2 regions of the Murimonas intestini genome follow, and region 2 is predicted to be linked to the other one. Evidence: a T-box and tRNA genes for the amino acid it is inferred to sense, from the RefSeq annotation. Region 2 holds a T-box; the other holds one or more tRNA genes.

Region 1 (9,771 bases), on a different contig from region 2:
GGCTTTTTTCCCTCTACTGTCAGAGGAAGGACTATGATTTCCAGCAGTTCTTCATCATTTAATATCTCACCACTGTTAATTTTAGCCTTTAGCCTGTTATAGATATGCTCTGTATCCATATCGGTTAAAAATGCCGGTTCAATGCAAAGCTTCATACATCCAAAATCATAAATTTCCGTCCTTATACTTTGAATATCCGCTGAAAAAATAATAATTAAATGCAAAATAGGAATCTCTGTATTTTCCCTGCAAAATCTCTTCAAAATCCGTGCCACATAGTTTACATACTTTACAACATCCTCCATGGAGAATGTGCTCTCGTAGTCAATTAATGCAAGGGAATTATCTTCCAGTATAAACAGGTTGTCTAAACGCAATTCATTGGCCTCTATAGCCGGAAGATTTGTCGGCTGCGCGTCTCTGATCCTTATATGAGGCAGGCCATAGACCCCCAGGCTCTTATGTTTTAAGGCCTCCGTAAGGAATTTTAATGTAACATCCTTATTTTGATATGCAATCTCACTCATATTGCTATCCTCCTTATATTATAACGTCCGTCCTGATTTATTACAACAAAAAACTATACACCTGCGTGCATCCCATAACTTAAATCCTTTCGGATGGGCGTGCTTCGCACGATAAGGTATACACCTGCGCGCATCCCATAACTTAGATCCTTTCGGATGGGCGTGCTTCGCACGATAAGGTATTATTCCTGCATAGGTATCACCTGATTCATGTTTGTTTTTTAATGGGAAATAAAAGAAATATAATTGAAAAAAAATGAATAAAGAAAATTTACTTAGAAGGCAGAATGCCTTCCATGGATATATACAGGCTAACAGAATATAAACTGCTTGTCAAGTACTAAAATTCTGCAGAAGAATGGCCGTTACTATTCACATGACAATGTCCCGCGAGATGTTTTCGTGCCCATTTTGCACGAAAATTCCGGGGAATACAGCACGAAACGGCGTTTTTGCCGTTTCTGTGCTGCACAAAGCCACTGCGTTTTATACGTTCTGCACAGCAATCCCCTACACCGTCTGCTGAAACTGACTGTTATACAGCTGCGCATAGAAGCCTTTCCTCTCCAGCAGTTCTTCATGCCGGCCCTGCTCGATGATATGTCCGTCCTTCATAACAAGTATGATGTCGGCCTCCCTGATCGTGGAGAGCCTGTGGGCCACGATAAAGCTGGTGCGCCCCTTCATCATCTTTGCAAAGGCTTTCTGTATCCTGACCTCTGTCATGGTATCTATGGAGGATGTTGCCTCATCCAGGATCAGCATCGGCGGCAGGCAGAGCATGACTCTGGCTATACAAAGGAGCTGTTTCTGACCCTGGGAGATATTTCCCCCGGCCTCGCTCACGGGGGTGTCATACCCCTCAGGCATCCTCTCTATAAAGCTGTGGGCATGTGCGGATCTGGCAGCCTCTATGATCTCTTCCCTGGAGGCATCCGGCCTTCCATAGGCGATATTGTCAGCTATTGTGCCTGATTTGAGCCAAGTCTCCTGCAGCACCATTCCGTAATTCGTCCTCAGGCTGTCCCTTGTCATGTGCCTGATGGGAATGTCCGCCACCCTGATCTCTCCTGAATCCACATCATAGAACCTCATCAGCAGATTAATGATCGTAGTCTTTCCGCATCCTGTAGGGCCTACGATAGCTACTCTCTCTCCGGGACGTATGGAAAGATTCAGGCTGTCGATCAGAGGAGTATCCGGGCTGTAGGAAAATGCTACATTTTCAAGCTCTACCCTGCCGTCAGCCATCTGCGGTGTCAAAACTACTGCACCTGCATCCTCCGCCACCTGGGGTTCTTCATCAATAAGCTCAAATACCCTGGCTGCAGACGCAACTGCGTTCTGAAATTCTGTCACAACTCCTGATATCTCATTAAACGGCTTTGTATACTGGTTCGCGTAGCTCAGGAAACAAGTCAGCTGACCCACTGTGATCCCGCCTCTCAGCGCTATGAGTGCACCTGAGAGGGCCACACCTGTGTATACCAGTCCGTTTACAAAGCGTGTGGTGGGATTTGTCAGCGAGGAGAAAAATGTAGCCCTCAGGCTGCAGTCCCTGAGCCTTTCATTGATTTCATCAAACTGCTCCTGCGCCTCTTCCTCATGGGAAAAGGCCTTCACTGTCTTCTGGTTGCCTACCATCTCATTTACCAGAGAGGTTATCTCTCCCCTTGTCTTTGACTGTTCCTGGAACATGGAGAATGTCCTTTTGGCAATAAATCCCGCCGTAAACAGTGACACAGGAGTGATGATGACTACTACCAGTGTTATACTGAGGTTGATCGTCAGCATGAAGATCAGCGTTCCCAGTATAGTCACCACGCCTGTGAATATCTGTGAAAATCCAAGCAGCAGACCGTCTGAGAACTGGTCAACGTCTGTGACCACCCTGCTGATGATATCACCGTGCTGATGGCCGTCAATGTATTTCAGGGGCAGCTCTTCCAGGTGATTGAAGGCCTGTACACGGATATCCTTGATCACATGATAAGTGACTCTGTTATTGCACAGGTTCATGAGCCACTGGGCTGCCGCTGTTATCCCCACCACTATTGCAAACCTGATGAGTATGGGAACAAGACCGTCAAAGTCCACATTTCCTTTGCCTATGATAAGGTCAATCCCCTGGCCGGTCAGCACCGGTGCATAAAGTGTCAGCGCTACGCTCACCAGCGCGAATACAAGTGACAGGGCAATCAGATACCAGTATGGTTTTATAAGTTCAAATATCCTGAGATATGTCTCTCTATTACCTTTTTTCTTTTTCATCTCTTCACTTCCTCCTCCGAAAGCTGTGACAGGCAGATCTCCCTGTATACCTGACAGTTTTCAAGCAGTTCTTCATGGGTGCCAAGTCCTGCCTGACGTCCGTCATCCAGTACAAGGATGCGGTCAGCATTCTTAATAGAGGCCGCCCTCTGTGAAACAATAAATACTGTCATTCCCTCTGTTCTGTCCGCTATGGCCTGGCGGAGCCTTGCATCAGTTGCAAAATCCAAAGCCGACGCACTGTCGTCCAGGATGAGGATCTCCGGCTTCCCCACAAGCGCCCGGGCAATGGTAAGGCGCTGTTTCTGTCCTCCGGAAAAATTCTTTCCGCCCTGTGAGACCTTAGTATCCAGTCCCTCCTGTTTACTGTCCACAAAGTCCTTTGCCTGTGCGATGATCAGAGCCTCTTCTATCTCCTGATCCGTCGCCTCCGGCTTGCCCCATTTTATATTCTCACGGATGGTCCCGGAAAATAAGACAGCATTTTGGGGCACGATGCCTACTTTTTTGCGCAGCTGTCTGTAGGTATAATCCTTCACGTCAGTTCCGTCTACACATACCGCCCCTTTAGCGGCATCATAAAATCTGGGGATCAGGTTTATTACTGTAGACTTGCCTGAACCCGTGCCTCCTATGATACCGATAGTCTCACCCGGCATCGCTTTAAAATTAATATCTGTCAGGGATTCTTTATTACCTTTATATGCAAATGACACGTGGTCAAATGCTACTTTGGGCACCTGTTTCCCGGCTGTGCCGGTACCAGTAACGGCTCCGCTGCCTTCCTTCATATCCGCTTTCTGGGCGAATACTGCATTAATGCGGACTGCCGATGCTGAAGCCTTTGTAAATGTGATGATCAGGTTTGCCAGTGCTATCAGAGCCAGCAGTATCTGTGACATATAGTTAATGAGAGCGGCCAGCTCTCCCTGAGTGATGCCTCCCATATCCACAGTCCTGCCTCCTGCCCACAGTACCAGGATGACAGCCCCGTTGATAATAATATAAGTAAGGGGATTTAAAAGCGCCGAGATACGCCCTACCAGCATTTGTATCTTCATAAGGCCGCCGCTCTCCTGCTCAAAGTCCCTCATCTCATCCTCCTGCCTGGAAAAGGCCCTCACGACCCTCACACCGGACAGGTTTTCCCTTGTCATAAGCATGACCTTGTCAAGCCTTCCCTGTACCTTTCTGTAGATAGGTATGGACAGGAGCATGATTCCATAGATGACTACAGAAAGCACCGGAACAAGCACTAAAAAGATCAGAGCCAGCTTTACATCAATGGTAAATGCCATGATCACTGCACCCACCACAATGAAGGGGGAGCGCAGAAACAGCCTCAGCACCAGGTTCACGCCTGCCTGGGCCTGGTTGATATCACTTGTCATCCTGGTCACCAGGGTAGATGTGCCTATCTTGTCCAGCTCTGTGTAAGACAGCCCATTAATATGAGCGAACATGTCCCTTCTCAGCTCTGTGCCGAATCCTGCCGCCGCCTTCGCGGCAAAATACTGTGCCGTAAGTGAGCAGCACAGTCCCAGCAGCCCGAAGGCTACCATGATGGCACACATTTTCAGGATATATGGTATATCCTGGTTCCTGATGCCCACATCGATGATCCTGGCCACCACCAGCGGCACAAGAAGCTCAAAACAGGCCTCCAGCAGCTTAAAAAGGGGGCCTATTATACTTTCCTTCTTATAATTTTTCAGATATCTTACCAGTTTTAACATTTCTCCTCCTCATAATCAAAAGTACTGCTGTCACTCCCGCCAGAATCCCCAGGCTGATCCACTGAGATGTGGAAAGCCCCCAGAATATCCCCCTCTGCGCATCATCAAAGCGGAAAAATTCCAGTATAAAGCGCACTGTTCCATATACTCCCAGATAAAGAAAAACTGTATATATAGTCTTCCCTTTTTTCCATACAAATACAAATAAAACTGCCGCCAGAATGAGATTGCACACAGCTTCCGCCAGCTGTACGGGAAACAGCGGCACATCACACAGGCTGTAGGGTATATTGCGGTAGGTCACGGCAAAGGGTCCGTCATATGGTACGCCATAACAGCATCCGGCCAGATAACATCCGATCCTCCCAAATCCGTGAACCATGGGTATCACCGGAACCACAGTCAGCAGATACTCTTTTATCCTTATCTTATGCAGCTTTGCTCCCAGCAAAAGCCCCAGAACACCTCCTGCCAGGCCTCCGTAGAACACAAAACCGCCCTGCATAAGCTGATTTAGATATTCTAACTCTAACAGCCTTTCCCAGTCAATATATTTTATATTCAGACACAGATATAAAAGCTTGGCCCCTGCCATGCCAAAAAGAAAGCAGTAAGCATACAGCAGAAGGAAATTGTCAAAAACGAGCCGGTGTCTCCTGACCAGCACAGCGCCTGCGGCCCCGGATACAAGAACACCCAGCGCTATCATGACGCCATAGCACGGCAATGTCCTTCCCAAAAATATAAAATATCCTGTCATATATCCTCCCTTTATCATGTGACCGGCAGCACATACTCCGATATATACAAAATGCTGATTTCCCGGCATAAGACACCGAACCGGAAACCAGCATTTTATAATTCAGCCAAAATCAAGAACAAGCTTGACCTTAGCCCGCCCGCTGCCCGCAAAATAAGCTGACATGGGTTATTCTAATACTGAGCCATCCCCACCGCGCAGCCTATGCATCCCACACATGCCACATAGAATATCAGGCAGAGAATCGTCCCGACAATGGAACACACCAGGCCGCCTGTGGCAAGCCCGGCTTTCTGCGGTTCCTTTTTTCCAATTACTGCCAGGATAATACCTACTATACCGCATATACCGCCCACCAGGCTCATGTAAGGCACAAATGCAAATACGATCGACAAGATTCCAAGAACTAAAGATGCAACTGCCATAAATTCCCTCCTGTGTTCCACATTCCTCTTCGTTTATTTGATTCCGTTATACAATACTTTATTCTCAGGCGTGGGATATGTCTGTAAACTCAGATATCTCCCGGCTGATGGTACACAGATCCTCCACACTCAGATCATGGATATCCCTGTGTCCTGTGATCCTGGCAAATGTCTCCAGCTCACGTTTTGTACAGTTCAGGAAGTTTGCCACTCTCTGAGCCGCCGCATCACCTTTCAGCCTGGCCCTTAAAGTCTCATCCTGTGTTGCTATGCCCACAGGACATTTTCCGCTTCCGCAGATCCTGTACTGCTGGCAGGCCGCCGCCATCAGTCCTGCTGTCGCCACTGCAACCGCATCAGCTCCCATAGCTATGGCTTTCGCAATATCAGAGGATACACGCAGCCCTCCTGTTATCACCAGGTCGATATCTGCCCCGTGCTCATCCAGATACTTTCTGGCTCTGGACAGGGCATAGACTGCCGGCACGCTTGTGGCGTCTCGAAGCAGCTTCGGACTAGCTCCCGTAGCTCCTCCCCTGCCGTCTATTGTTATAAAATCTGGCTTTGCAAATATGCAGTATTCCAAATCCTTCTCAATTTTTCCCGCCGCTATCTTAATCCCGATAGGCCTTCCCTCTGATGCGTATCTGAGCTGTTCTACCAGGTCACGCAGATCTTCTTTCGTATTAATATCATGGAATTTAGACGGGCTGATCACATCCTGCCCGAGAGGCTTATTCCTGATCCTGGCTATCTCCGGAGTTACCTTATCCCCGGGCAGATGGCCTCCCATCCCGGGCTTCGTTCCCTGCCCGATCTTGATTTCAACAGCATCAGCCTTCTGCAGGTTCTCCGGTGTCACACTGTAGAGATTCGGCACATATTCAAAAATATACTTATCTGCAGCCTCCATCTCCTCCGGCAGAATCCCGCCCTCACCGCTGCACATGGCTGTCCCGGCCATAGCCGTGCCCCTGGCCAGCGCTACCTTCACTTCCTTGGACAAGGCGCCAAAGGACATATGTGATATGTATACCGGAGCTTCAAGAACCATAGGCTTTAAAGCATTCTTTCCTATTACGGTCCGGATATTAACCTGGGCATGCTCATCTAACGGAGGCGGATTCAGCTGCGCACCCAATATCAGTATATCGTCCCAGCCCGGCATAGGCATCTTTGTGCCCATGGCAGCTATAATAGTTTTTCCGGTCAGAGCCATCTCATGGATATCTTCCATATAGCGGCAGGACGGATCATGCCTCACATATGCGGGATCATATGCCAGGGCATCTCTCCCTGTATCCTGCAATGTCTCCGCCTTCACTGTCTCAACTGTTTCCGGGTTCACGCCATCATGTCCCGGCTCTGCGCCCTGTACACCTTTTCCGCTGTCTTCCCCAGTCTCCCTGATTCTCTCAAACATACTTGACGGATGTCCGCAGACCGGACAGTTTGTCAGTGTCTCAAATGATTTCCCCTCTTTTTCCTCATCAAATATGAATCCGCATACACTACATTTGTATTTTGCCATACGCTTCTCCTTTCCGCATAAAAACTGTACGTTTTCTGCGTGTATAGGACTATTTTAGCTTACCAGAGGGCTATTTACAAGTACACATTATATTTATTGGAGGGTACAAAAAAAGCGGGTGATGGGAATCGAACCCACGTATCCAGCTTGGAAGGCTGGTGTTCTACCATTGAACTACACCCGCATGTATATATTTATTTGTTTGAAACAGTGCCCAGAACCGGAATCGAACCAGTGACACGAGGATTTTCAGTCCTCTGCTCTACCAACTGAGCTATCTGGGCCTGTTCGAAATACTATCATAATTTTCATTGAAACGCAAGACCTTAATTGTACTTTTTTTTATACACGCCCGCTCTCCCCTGCTTACAATTTGCTTACATTATTTTGCGGACTTTTGTGTTATAATAATTTATAATTAATCATGTTAGTACCAGATTCCAAAACATTTTTATTCTCTTACATTCATGGCCCGGCAGCAATCCACATGCTGTCAGGCCGGAAAATGGGCGGGATTTCCTCTTTTGGAGGATACTGCCGGGATTTGGCCGCCTCTTAAGAAAATATACAGTTTTTCTTAAGAATTATTCATTTTTAATTTATGCAACAGACTGCAGATATATTTACACTGTACATATAGCATAGGGCCGCTGAAATGGCCGTTACTATTAATTACATTTATTTTTTCCAATATCCGCCGGTTCGGATTTGGAGGGGGAGAGTACATCATGAATCACACATTACGGCAATATTTTGTTTTATTAAAAAATGCAGGACTTGTGAAGGATTATGAGCTTTATGGAAGAGAAGAACTTGCAGTAAAAAATATGACTTATGATTCAAAACGTCCCGTAGAGGGCGGAATCTTCATCTGCAAGGGACAGAATTTTAAGAAAGAATATCTTCAGGACGCAGTTATGCGTGGAGCTGTATGCTACGTGAGTGAAAATGACTATGAGCTGGAAGGACAAGTTCCTTACATCCTGGTCAAAGACATACGCAAGGCCATGCCCATTCTTGGAAACTTTTTTTATGGGGAACCTTCTAAAGAACTGAGCCTGATCGGCATAACAGGAACAAAGGGCAAGACAACAACAGCCCATTACATACAGGCTATTTTTAACGAATATCTGGATGACTGCGGTGAGAAAGGGATTGGCTTATTCTCATCTGTCACTACATATGACGGCGTGGAAAAAACTCCCTCCCTCATGACCACACCGGAATCCCTTGAGCTGCAGCGTCATTTCAGAAATGCTGCAGATTCAGGCCTCCGCTACGTGGCAATGGAGGTTTCCAGCCAGGCTCTTAAATACCACAGGGTGGACAATCTCACATACGATGTGGGTGTGTTCCTGAACATCTCGGAAGACCATATCAGCCCATGTGAACATGAAGATTTTGAAGACTACTTCAGCTCCAAGCTTTCCATCTTCAAGCAGACAAAAACAGCATGCGTCAATACAGACAGCGCCAATGCAGACAGGATAGTCAAAGCCGCCAGACTGGCCCATGAGACTGTCACCTTCGGCACGACAGGGAATCCTGACATATATGGCTACAATATCCAGACACACAACGGCCAAATATCCTTCCATGTAAAATGTGACCGCTTTAATAAGACCTTCCGGCTGGCCATGCACGGGCTTTTCAATATAGAGAATGCTCTGGCCGCCATAGCCACTGCCTACGTTTACAAGATCCCTGTTAAATATATGGTGGCAGGACTGGCAAATGTTAAAGTGGACGGACGCATGGAGCAGTATACATGCGAAGAGGAACGCATCACGGCCATTGTGGATTATGCGCACAACCGTCTGAGCTTTGAGAGACTCTTTGACTCTGTACTTATTGAATACCCGGGCTACAAGATAGTTTCCGTATTTGGCTGCCCGGGCGGAAAAGCCTACAACAGGAGACGGGACCTGGGACTGATAGCCGGACTTTTTTCCAAACAGGTCTATCTCGTGGCGGATGATCCGGGCACGGAAAATGCCAGGGCCATCGCTGATGAGATCGGCAAGTACATGGATATCGTGGGCTGTCCCTATGAGTTTGTGGATGACAGGGGCGAGGCCATACGCAGGGCTATCGCTGAAGCTGACGAGAACACAGTTGTATTAGTCCTTGGCAAGGGAAATGAAGGCCACCAGAAATATGGAGATCTGACATATCCGTATCCCAGCGACAGTGAATTCGTTAAACAGGGGATCGGGCAGCGCAAAAAGAATGTCCGTGTTCAGGTAGCGCTGTAAAAACATGGCTTTAAAAAGGCCGGATTTTCAGAGATATACACTTATCCTCTCTGAAAATCCGGCTTTCTTCATGCAAATATGCAATACATATCCGCTTCCTGTCCTTATTTATGGTAATAGAGCCTGCATATCTCATCACCTTTGGCGATGGATTTCAAAAGCTTCAGCTTCCCGCCGTATGCCTCTCCGATCCCGTGGTCACCGCACATGGCAATGTCGCAGAGGACGGCAATCTGCTCGTCTGTACAGCCTGCCTTCTGCCATGC
Region 2 (9,771 bases):
GTGATTATATCCTGAAGCCTGTCAAGCCTTCCACGTTTCAGGAGCGGATGAGAGTCATTCAGGGGAAACTGGATGAGGCATATTATGTGAGGCGCAACAGGATGATCCGGGAAATGTGCAGAGGAATTCTGCCGGACGAAAAAAAGTTTGCCAGATTTTTTCCAAGCTCAGAGTATTATGTGGCGCTCTTCAGGAAAAACGGGCTGCCGAGGCGTTTTGTGAATTCCAGGGGAATAGAGATATTTTCTATCAGGGATGAGCAGATGATGGTCTATGGAAGAGACGAGATGGAAGCGCTTTACATATGCCCCAGGGAGCTTCTGTTCCACAACAGCTTTTATCAGCTGATGACCCATATGGCGGAAAAAGAGAAGGCTTCTGCAGCTTATTATACTATGGTGCTGCGGGAGGAGGCTGTGCCCGCCATACAACTGCCGGAGGTGATTAAGATGCTTTATCAGACTCTGGATTACAGTCTTATCATCGGGAGAAAACAGGTGATTGTCAAGGAGGGGCAGAATCTGGATGAGAAAGCAAATACGGGAAGCGGGATCTGGAACCCATATCTGGACAGGCTGGAGATCCTGGTAAAGGATCATGCTCCAAATAATAAGATCCAGGAGGAAATAAAATGCTGTTTTATGAAATGGAAGGAGGAGGGGCATACACAGCTCTGGGTTGAGGATAAGGTGAGGGAGATGTTCGGAATCTTCCGCAGATATCACGCTCTTGACGAATCCATCGAGATGTGCGAATATTTCATTGATGAGGCTTTTTATTATGCCGCTGATATGGAGGGCCTGGCAGACAACATCAGGCAGATACTGGGCAGGAGCATGACAGAAGAGGCAAAGAGGATCAAGATAGATACTCCTGAATTTTTTGAGAAGATAGTCAAATATCTGCGGGAGCATCTGGCAGAGCCACTGTCTCCCCAGGATATCTGTGAGGTGTTTGGGATCTCACAGACATACTTAAGCCGCCTGTTCAGGAAATACAGCACCATGGGATTTAATAAGACTTTAAATCTGTTTCGGATAGAAAAAGCAAAAGAGATCATGAAAGACAAGAGCAGTCTTTATATTAAGGATGTAGCGGCTATGGTGGGCTATGGGGACCAGTTTTATTTCAGCCGTATATTCCGGTCTGTAACGGGGATAAGCCCTACAGAGTACATGGAGAAGGACGGGGAAGAAAGCCTCATATAAAAACATTATATTAATTAACGGGAGGTAGCACAAAATGAATTTGTATCCTAAAAATCAGGGACCTTTAAGCGACAGTCTGTTTGAAAAACCGACCAGCGAGTACAGGGGGACTCCTTTCTGGGCATGGAACTGCCAGATGACAGAGGAGAAAGTCTCGATGATCGTTCAGGCGCTGGAAGATATGGGGATGGGAGGCGGACATATACACTGCCGCACAGGAATGAATAATCCTTATATGAGCCAGGAGTTCCTGGATCTTGTAAAAGACGCAAATCAGAAGTTCAGGGACAAAGAGATGATAACCTGGCTGTATGATGAAGACAGATGGCCGTCAGGGGCAGGCGGAGGACTTGTGACAAAGGATGAGAGATACAGGATCCGTTTCCTGGTCTTTGCTCCGGAAAGGCTTACAGGGCTGAAGAAGGAAAATGATCTGTCATCCAGCGGTCAGGCTGTGCGCAGTGAGAACCGCAGGCTTATAGCACATTACCAGGTTCGGCTCAAAGACGGCTGGCTGGCAGCATATGAGAGGATTCCTGAAGATAAAACGCCTGATGAGGGATGGGATGAATGGTTTGCCTATCTGGAAATATCAGGGGACAATCCCTGGTTTAATAACCAGTCATACGTAAACACCCTGGACAGAAAGGCTATTGAAAGATTTATCGAGGTGACACACGAGGCATATTACAGGGAGCTGGGTGATGAGTTTGGAAAATCAGTTCCGGCAATCTTTACAGATGAGCCGCAGTTCTGCCATAAAACAAGGCTTAATTATGCTGATGACAAGATGGAAGTGATTATTCCTTTTACAGATGATCTGGAGGTTACCTTCACGGAGGCTTACGGACACAGCCTTCTGGATTCTCTGCCGGAGCTCTTCTGGGAAAAAGGGCCGGATGAGATATCACAGATCCGCTACCAGTATCATGACCACATCTGTGAAAGATTTGCCGATGCTTTTGCCGATACCATAGGAGAATGGTGCAGGGACCATAATATTATGCTTACCGGCCATATGATGGAGGAGCCGACACTTAAATCACAGACAGCTGCGTTGGGTGAAGCGATGCGTTCCTACCGTTCCTTCCAGCTTCCGGGGATCGACATGCTCTGTGACAGAAGAGAACTGTCCACTGCAAAGCAGGCGCAGAGCGCCTCACATCAGTTTGGATACCCGGGTGTCTTAAGTGAATTATACGGAGTCACAAACTGGGATTTTGACTTCAGGGGCCATAAGCTGCAGGGGGACTGGCAGGCCGCCCTGGGCGTGACTGTGCGCGTTCATCATCTGACCTGGACTTCCATGGCAGGAGAGGCCAAGAGGGACTATCCGGCCTGTATCGGATACCAGTCTCCGTGGTACAGGGAATATAAATATATTGAGGATTATTTCTCAAGAGTGAATACACTGATGACAAGAGGTAAGGCTGATGTGAAGATCGGCGTGATACATCCTGTGGAGTCATACTGGCTGTACTGGGGCTCAGAGGAGAAGACAGGCGGCATACGGGAGGAGATGGATGAGAATTTTGAAAAGCTCATCAACTGGCTGCTGTACGGGTTCCTGGATTTTGACTTTATCAGTGAATCTCTCCTTCCTCAGCAGAATCATCCTGAAATGTCTGAAAGTGACATGTTCACAGTAGGTGAGATGAATTATCAGGCCGTTCTGGTGCCGAACTGCGTGACACTCAGGAAATCTACCCTGGACCGCTTAAAAGCATGGAAGTCAAAGGGAGGAAAGGTTATTTTCGCAGGTGAGACACCCAGGCTTCTGGATGCCTGTCCGTCAGCAGAGGTGGAGGAGTTTGTGAGGGAGTGCACCTGCATCCCATTTACAAGGAACAGCCTCCTTACTGCCCTGGAGCCGGAGAGGACCCTGGAAGTCAGAAACGGGGAAGGACTGATGGCTGAAAACCTCATATATCAGATGAGAGATGATGAGGATAAAAAGATATTATTCCTGGCCCATGTAAATAAAATGGAGAATCCTGACCTGCCAAAGAAGGAAACACTGACTGTCACTATTGACGGTACATACAGGGTAATGCATTATGAACCGCTGGACGGCAGCAGGGAAGAGCTTCTTCCTGAGTACAGGGAAGGGAAAACGATCCTGAAAAGGGAAATGTATGACCATGACAGCCTTCTTCTGTACCTGCTTCCAGCTGATGTGGCAGAGGCAGCTTCAGGGGAGCCGGACGAAAAGGCGGCAGGACTGGAGAAAACAGATGAGACAGCCTGGGACGACCTGGCTGTACCGCCTGAAGTGCCGGTGAGCCTCTCTGAACCAAATGTATTTGTGCTGGATCAGGCAGAATACGCTTTTGATGATGGTGAGTGGAATGAGAGGGAAGAGATACTGCGCATCGATAATGAATTCCGCCGCAGCCTGAAGTTCCCGCTCAGGATGGAGGCATTCGCACAGCCCTGGCTGGATCAGGAGGAGGAGAAAGCGGAGCATACACTTTCATTGCGGTTTGAGATATTCTCAGAAGAGGAGATAAGCCCGGTCGTGCTTGCCCTGGAAAATAAGACTGCAGAAGTAATATTAAATGGTGAGGAGATTCCTTTTGAGGAGGATGGGTGGTATGTTGACAGAGAGATCATCCGCCGCAGGCTGGGAACTGTCCGAAAAGGAAATAATGAGCTGATTGTCAGAATTCCATACCGCAGGAAAGAGAATATTGAAAACATGTTCCTTCTGGGCGATTTCGGGGTCAGAGTGAAAGGCTCCAGAGCTGTTCTGACGGCACCCGTAAGGACACTGGCATTTGGGGATATAACTGTACAGGGGCTGCCTTTCTATGGCGGAAACGTAGAGTACCAGATACCTGTACAGCTTCCGGCAGACGGGATGCTGAAGGTGGAAGCCAGCAGATTCCGTTCACCGCTTATGAAAGCTGCGCTGGATGACGGGGAGGGCCAGTCGATCGCCTTTGCGCCTTACTGTGCATGCTTGAAAGCCGGGGCTGGCAGCCATGTACTGAAGCTCACAGCATTCGGCAACAGGATCAATACTTTTGGAACCCTCCATAACTGCAATGATACAGAACCGTGGCCGGGACCGAATGCGTGGAGGACTGCTGGCCAGCAGTGGGCTTATGAATATCAGATAAAACCGACAGGTATACTGAAGGCTCCTGTTGTATCCTTTACATAAAATGCTGGTCAAAGCATTTCCAGAAATAATCTTGACAGATTTAGAAGATGTGGTAGAATAGGACATAACAAACATGTCATGAAAAGCTGTGAAGGTGTAAAGTAGCAAATCATTTTCTTGCAGAGAGAGGGAGTCACCGGCTGTAAGCTTCCTTAAGTTCAGATGGTTATGTGAATTTCCCACCGGAGCTTCATTTCCGAAATGCATAAGAGAAATATCCCTGTGGGGAGAGCAGTGCATGTGTAAGAAATGACGAGACCGCGCGTTAAGCGGACAAAGTGCCTGTCACAGACAGGAAGCAGGGTGGTACCACGGATATCAGCTTCGTCCCTATTTTTAGGGGCGGAGCTTTTTTTCATGCATGTCGGAATCAGAAGAATAAAAGGAGAATAAAAATGATGAAAGAAAAACTGCAGGCAATCAAAGATGAAGCCATGAAGCAGATCCAGGCTTCCGATGCACTAGATAAGCTCAATGATGTCCGCGTCGCTTTCCTTGGAAAAAAAGGCGAGCTGACTGCCGTATTAAAAGGTATGAAGGATGTGGCGGCTGAGGAAAGACCCATTGTGGGCCAGATGGTAAATGATACAAGGACTGCTATAGAAAATCTGCTGGAAGAGACAAAGCGGAAACTGGAAGCAAGGGCAAGAGAAGAGCAGTTAAAAAAGGAAGTCATCGATGTCACTCTCCCGGCAAAGAAGAATAATGTGGGACACCGCCATCCGAATACGATTGCTTTGGAAGAGGTTGAGCGCATCTTCATAGGAATGGGGTATGAAGTGGTAGAAGGCCCTGAGGTAGAGTATGACCTTTATAATTTCGAGAAGCTGAATATTCCAGCGAACCATCCAGCGAAAGATGAACAGGATACATTCTATGTGAATAAAGATATCGTTCTGCGTACACAGACCTCCCCTGTCCAGGCACGTGTGATGGAGCAGGGCAGGCTTCCTATCCGTATGATAGCTCCGGGCAGGGTATTCCGCTCTGATGAGGTGGATGCCACGCATTCCCCGTCCTTCCATCAGATTGAAGGGCTTGTGATTGACAAGAATATCACCTTTGCTGACTTAAAAGGCACCCTGGAAGAATTTGCAAAAGAACTTTTTGGGCCGGAGACAAAGACAAAATTCCGCCCACATCATTTCCCGTTCACAGAGCCGAGCGCAGAGGTGGATGTGTCCTGCTTTAAATGCGGAGGTAAGGGATGCAGGTTCTGTAAGGGCTCAGGCTGGATCGAGATACTGGGCTGCGGCATGGTGCATCCCCATGTGCTGGAAATGTGCGGGATAGACCCTAATGTATACAGCGGTTTTGCTTTCGGTGTAGGGTTAGAGCGTATCGCGCTGCTGAAATATGAGATAGACGACATGAGGCTGCTCTATGAAAACGATATCCGTTTCCTGAAACAGTTCTAGAATATGTCAGACTGGCATTCATAATGCCGGATAATTAAATACAGCAAATTAAGAAAGGAAAATAAATATGAATACTTCATTATCTTGGATTAAGGCATATGTACCGGAACTGGACGTGACTGCCCAGGAGTATACAGATGCAATGACCCTCTCAGGGACAAAGGTGGAGGGATATGAGGCTCTGGATGCTGACCTGGAGAATATCATCATAGGCCAGATCAAATCTATAGAAAGGCATCCTGACGCGGATAAGCTCATTGTCTGCCAGGTAGATACAGGAAACGGGACTGTTCAGATCGTGACAGGGGCGCCCAACGTAAAGGAAGGCGACAAGATCCCTGTAGTGCTTGACGGCGGGCGTGTGGCAGGAGGCCATGACGGCAAAAAGACTCCGGGCGGAGTGATGATAAAGAAAGGCAAACTGCGCGGCATAGAGTCCTGCGGTATGATGTGCTCTATTGAAGAACTGGGAAGCACACGTGACATGTATCCGGAAGCGCCTGAATACGGGATCTATATTTTTCCGGAAGACGCAGAAGTGGGAATGAGTGCAATTAAGGCATTGGGACTGGATGACGTGGTATTTGAATATGAGATCACATCCAACCGTGTAGACTGCTACAGTGTCATTGGCATTGCCAGAGAGGCGGCAGCCACATTTGGAAAAGAATTTGTGCCGCCTGTTGTAACTGAAACAGGAAATTCAGAGGATGCCAATGACTATATTAAAGTCACCATAAAGGATGAGGAGCTCTGTCCCCGTTACTGTGCCAGGATCGTAAAGAATATAAAGATAGCCCCCTCGCCTAGGTGGATGCAGAGACGCCTGGCAGCGAACGGGATCCGCCCCATCAATAATATTGTAGACATTACAAATTATGTGATGGAAGAATACGGACAGCCTATGCACGCCTATGACTACGATACTATTTCGGGCAGGGAGATCATTGTGCGCAGGGCCGAAAAAGATGAAAAGTTTGTGACTCTGGACGGACAGGAGAGGACACTTGATGATTCTGTGCTGATGATCTGTGACGGCGAAAAGGCTGTAGGTATTGCAGGGATCATGGGCGGTGAGAATTCCATGATTACAGACAGTGTCAAGACAATGATGTTCGAAGCTGCCAGCTTTGACGGTACGAACATCAGGCTTTCCAGTAAAAAGATAGGCCTTCGTACAGATGCTTCCGGCAAGTTCGAAAAGGGCCTCGACCCCAATAATGCAAAAGCGGCTATTGACAGGGCATGCCAGCTGATTGAAGAGCTGGGAGCCGGAGAAGTAGTCGGCGGGACAGTAGATGTCTACAAAAAAGTAAAAGAAGCTGTACGCATCCCATTTGAACCGGAAAAGATCAACGCACTGTTGGGAACTGATATTGCCTCAGAGACTATGCTGGACTATTTCAGGAAAATAGGCCTGGAATATGATGAAGAAACTAATGAAGTCATTGCGCCTACATTCCGCCATGACCTTTTCCGTATGGCTGATCTGGCTGAAGAAGTGGCACGTTTCTACGGATATGATAATATTCCCACCACTCTGCCCACAGGGGAGGCGACTACAGGAAAGCTGCCGTTTAAGCTGCGTATAGAAGAGGTGGCCAGGAACATTGCGGAATTCTGCGGATTTTCACAGGGGATGACATATTCCTTCGAGAGCCCCAAGGTATTTGACAAGCTTCTGCTTCCGGCAGATTCTGCCCTGAGGAACGCAGTGCAGATATCAAATCCTCTCGGCGAAGATTTCAGTATCATGAGGACAGTGTCATTAAACGGAATGCTGACCTCTCTGGCATTTAATTATAATCACAGAAACAAGAATGTCCGCCTTTATGAGCTTGGAAATATCTATCTGCCCAAGCAGGTGCCGGTGACAGAGCTGCCGGATGAGAGGATGCAGTTCACTCTTGGAATGTACGGTGAGGGAGATTTCTTTACAATGAAAGGCGTTGTGGAAGAATTCTTTGATAAGATCGGCATGGATAAAAAGAGAGAATATGATCCGGGCGCAGGAAAGCCGTTCCTTCATCCAGGACGTCAGGCCAATATCGTATATGAAGGTGAAGTGGTGGGTTACCTCGGTGAGGTCCATCCTCAGGTGGCAGATAATTATGAGATCGGTGAAAAGGCTTATGTGGCAGTGCTGGATATGCCGGTCATAACAGAAAAAGCCACGTTCGACAGAAAATTTGAAGGGATTGCCAGATTCCCGGCAGTGACCAGGGACATCAGCATGGTAGTTCCAAGAGAGATCCTTGCAGGACAGATCGAGGCTGTGATAGCCCAGAGGGGCGGCAAGATCCTGGAGAGCTATTCCCTGTTCGATATCTATGAAGGCTCACAGATCAAAGCAGGTTACAAATCAATGGCTTATTCAATCGTATTCAGGGCTAAGGACAAGACACTGGAAGAGGCGGAGATCACAGCGGCCATGAAGAAGATCCTGAATGGGCTGGAGTCCATGGGGATTGAGCTGCGCCAGTAAAGCATACAGGTGAAAAGAGATGCAGATATATATTGTCCGTCATGGAGAGACGCTCTGGAATGTCCAGAAGCGGCTCCAGGGACGGACGGATATTGAATTGAACGATAATGGCCGGTTTCTTGCAAAAAAGACGGCGGAAGCATTAAAAAGTGTTCCATTTACGGTTTGCTTTTCCAGCCCGTTAAAAAGAGCAAAGGAGACGGCGGGGATCCTGCTGGCGGACAGGCATGTGCCTGTCCGGGAGGATGAACGTCTGATTGAGATCAGTTTTGGAGAGATGGAAGGACTGGTCAATGACGGCAGCGGCCGTGGGATGCTGAAAAATTACCAGGATTTCTTTAAAGCTCCCGGAAGATATGTGCCTCCGCCCGGAGGTGAGGCCCTGTCCAGCTTATGCAGACGCACAGAGCAGTTTTTAACGGATATTACAGGCAGGGCAGAATTAGAGCAGGAAACAGTTCTGGTGGCAACACATGGGGCCGCTATGCGGGCCCTGCTGAACAGCCTGCGGGAATACAGCCCAAACGACTTTTGGGGCAAGGGAGTTCCTAAAAACTGTGCTGTGGCCGTACTGGAAAGCCATGGCGGGGAAGTACGGATCTGTAAGGAGGACGAGGCGGCAGCCAGCCTGTAGTATTCTTGTATATATGTCTTATATGGGGGTGGCTGTGTCTGGTGACAGGAACAGATTAATAGCAGGCGGATTCCAGGTGAAGCAGAAGAACAGTACAGCAGTAATGAGCAAAAGGCAGGTACAGATGAAATCAAGTCTGTGGCTGCCTGTTTTTTTTCTTGTAAAGAGCAGGTAAGTTATAAAATAAGTGATAAAAACCCCGAGCAGGAAATCAGCTATGTCCAGCCAGAGATAATGAGTGCCCAGTATGCCTGTATAGGTATAGTAGAAGATGACAATAAATGCCAGGCCGCAGCCGATACCCACAGTCCTGGAGAACAGGAAGCCCTCAGCTTTTCTGGCACACCAGAAGTATTCAGGAACTGTCAGAAGCAGCACTGGAAAAAAGAGCATTTTCAGGTGTTCCCAGGTGGATTCATTCACAGGGGCAAACAGCCCTGCAAGAGGATGACAGCCTGACCATTCATAAATGAAATGAAAGAGCGTTCCGGCTCCCATTGCGATTATCATAAATATGATTTCCCGGAAGAAATACTGTTTTTTATAAATTTTCATTTGAATACCTCCGGAAATAGTGTATGATATTATTTGCAGAAGTATGCGGAAAAGTAAATGAAAGATTAGGAGAGATGATAGATGAAGACATCTGATTTTTATTATGACCTGCCTCAGGAGCTTATTGCACAGGATCCTCTGGAAGACAGGGCCGGATCCAGGCTTCTGGTTCTTGATAAGATAACAGGGGAAATTGAGCATCATGTATTCAGAGATATTATAGATTTTCTGGATCCCGGCGACTGTCTGGTTGTAAATGACACAAAGGTTATCCCGGCCAGGCTGATAGGAAGCAAAGTGGGGAC

What was found. The T-box of region 2 lies ahead of pheS (phenylalanine--tRNA ligase subunit alpha). A T-box ahead of a tRNA ligase gene usually reads a tRNA of that ligase, here a tRNA-Phe.
Region 1: it encodes a tRNA-Phe, which carries the amino acid that the T-box ahead of pheS (phenylalanine--tRNA ligase subunit alpha) is inferred to sense. The anticodon was not compared.

The regions. Positions count from the first base shown of each region.
Region 1 is NZ_JANKBI010000011.1:32,111-41,881, forward strand. It holds gene NSB28_RS15275 (hypothetical protein) at 1-527, opposite strand, end outside; gene NSB28_RS15280 (ABC transporter ATP-binding protein) at 1,038-2,798, opposite strand; gene NSB28_RS15285 (ABC transporter ATP-binding protein) at 2,795-4,534, opposite strand; gene NSB28_RS15290 (prolipoprotein diacylglyceryl transferase) at 4,500-5,294, opposite strand; gene NSB28_RS15295 (hypothetical protein) at 5,468-5,719, opposite strand; gene NSB28_RS15300 (glutamate synthase-related protein) at 5,784-7,250, opposite strand; tRNA gene NSB28_RS15305 (tRNA-Gly) at 7,364-7,434, opposite strand; tRNA gene NSB28_RS15310 (tRNA-Phe) at 7,462-7,534, opposite strand; gene NSB28_RS15315 (Mur ligase family protein) at 7,979-9,505, shown strand; gene NSB28_RS15320 (L-2-amino-thiazoline-4-carboxylic acid hydrolase) at 9,610-9,771, opposite strand, start outside.
Region 2 is NZ_JANKBI010000001.1:559,098-568,868, reverse strand. It holds gene NSB28_RS02630 (response regulator transcription factor) at 1-1,208, shown strand, start outside; gene NSB28_RS02625 (glycosyl hydrolase) at 1,243-4,374, shown strand; T-box leader at 4,454-4,709, shown strand; gene pheS (phenylalanine--tRNA ligase subunit alpha) at 4,773-5,792, shown strand; gene pheT (phenylalanine--tRNA ligase subunit beta) at 5,860-8,277, shown strand; gene NSB28_RS02610 (histidine phosphatase family protein) at 8,297-8,911, shown strand; gene NSB28_RS02605 (DUF6512 family protein) at 8,930-9,466, opposite strand; gene queA (tRNA preQ1(34) S-adenosylmethionine ribosyltransferase-isomerase QueA) at 9,548-9,771, shown strand, end outside.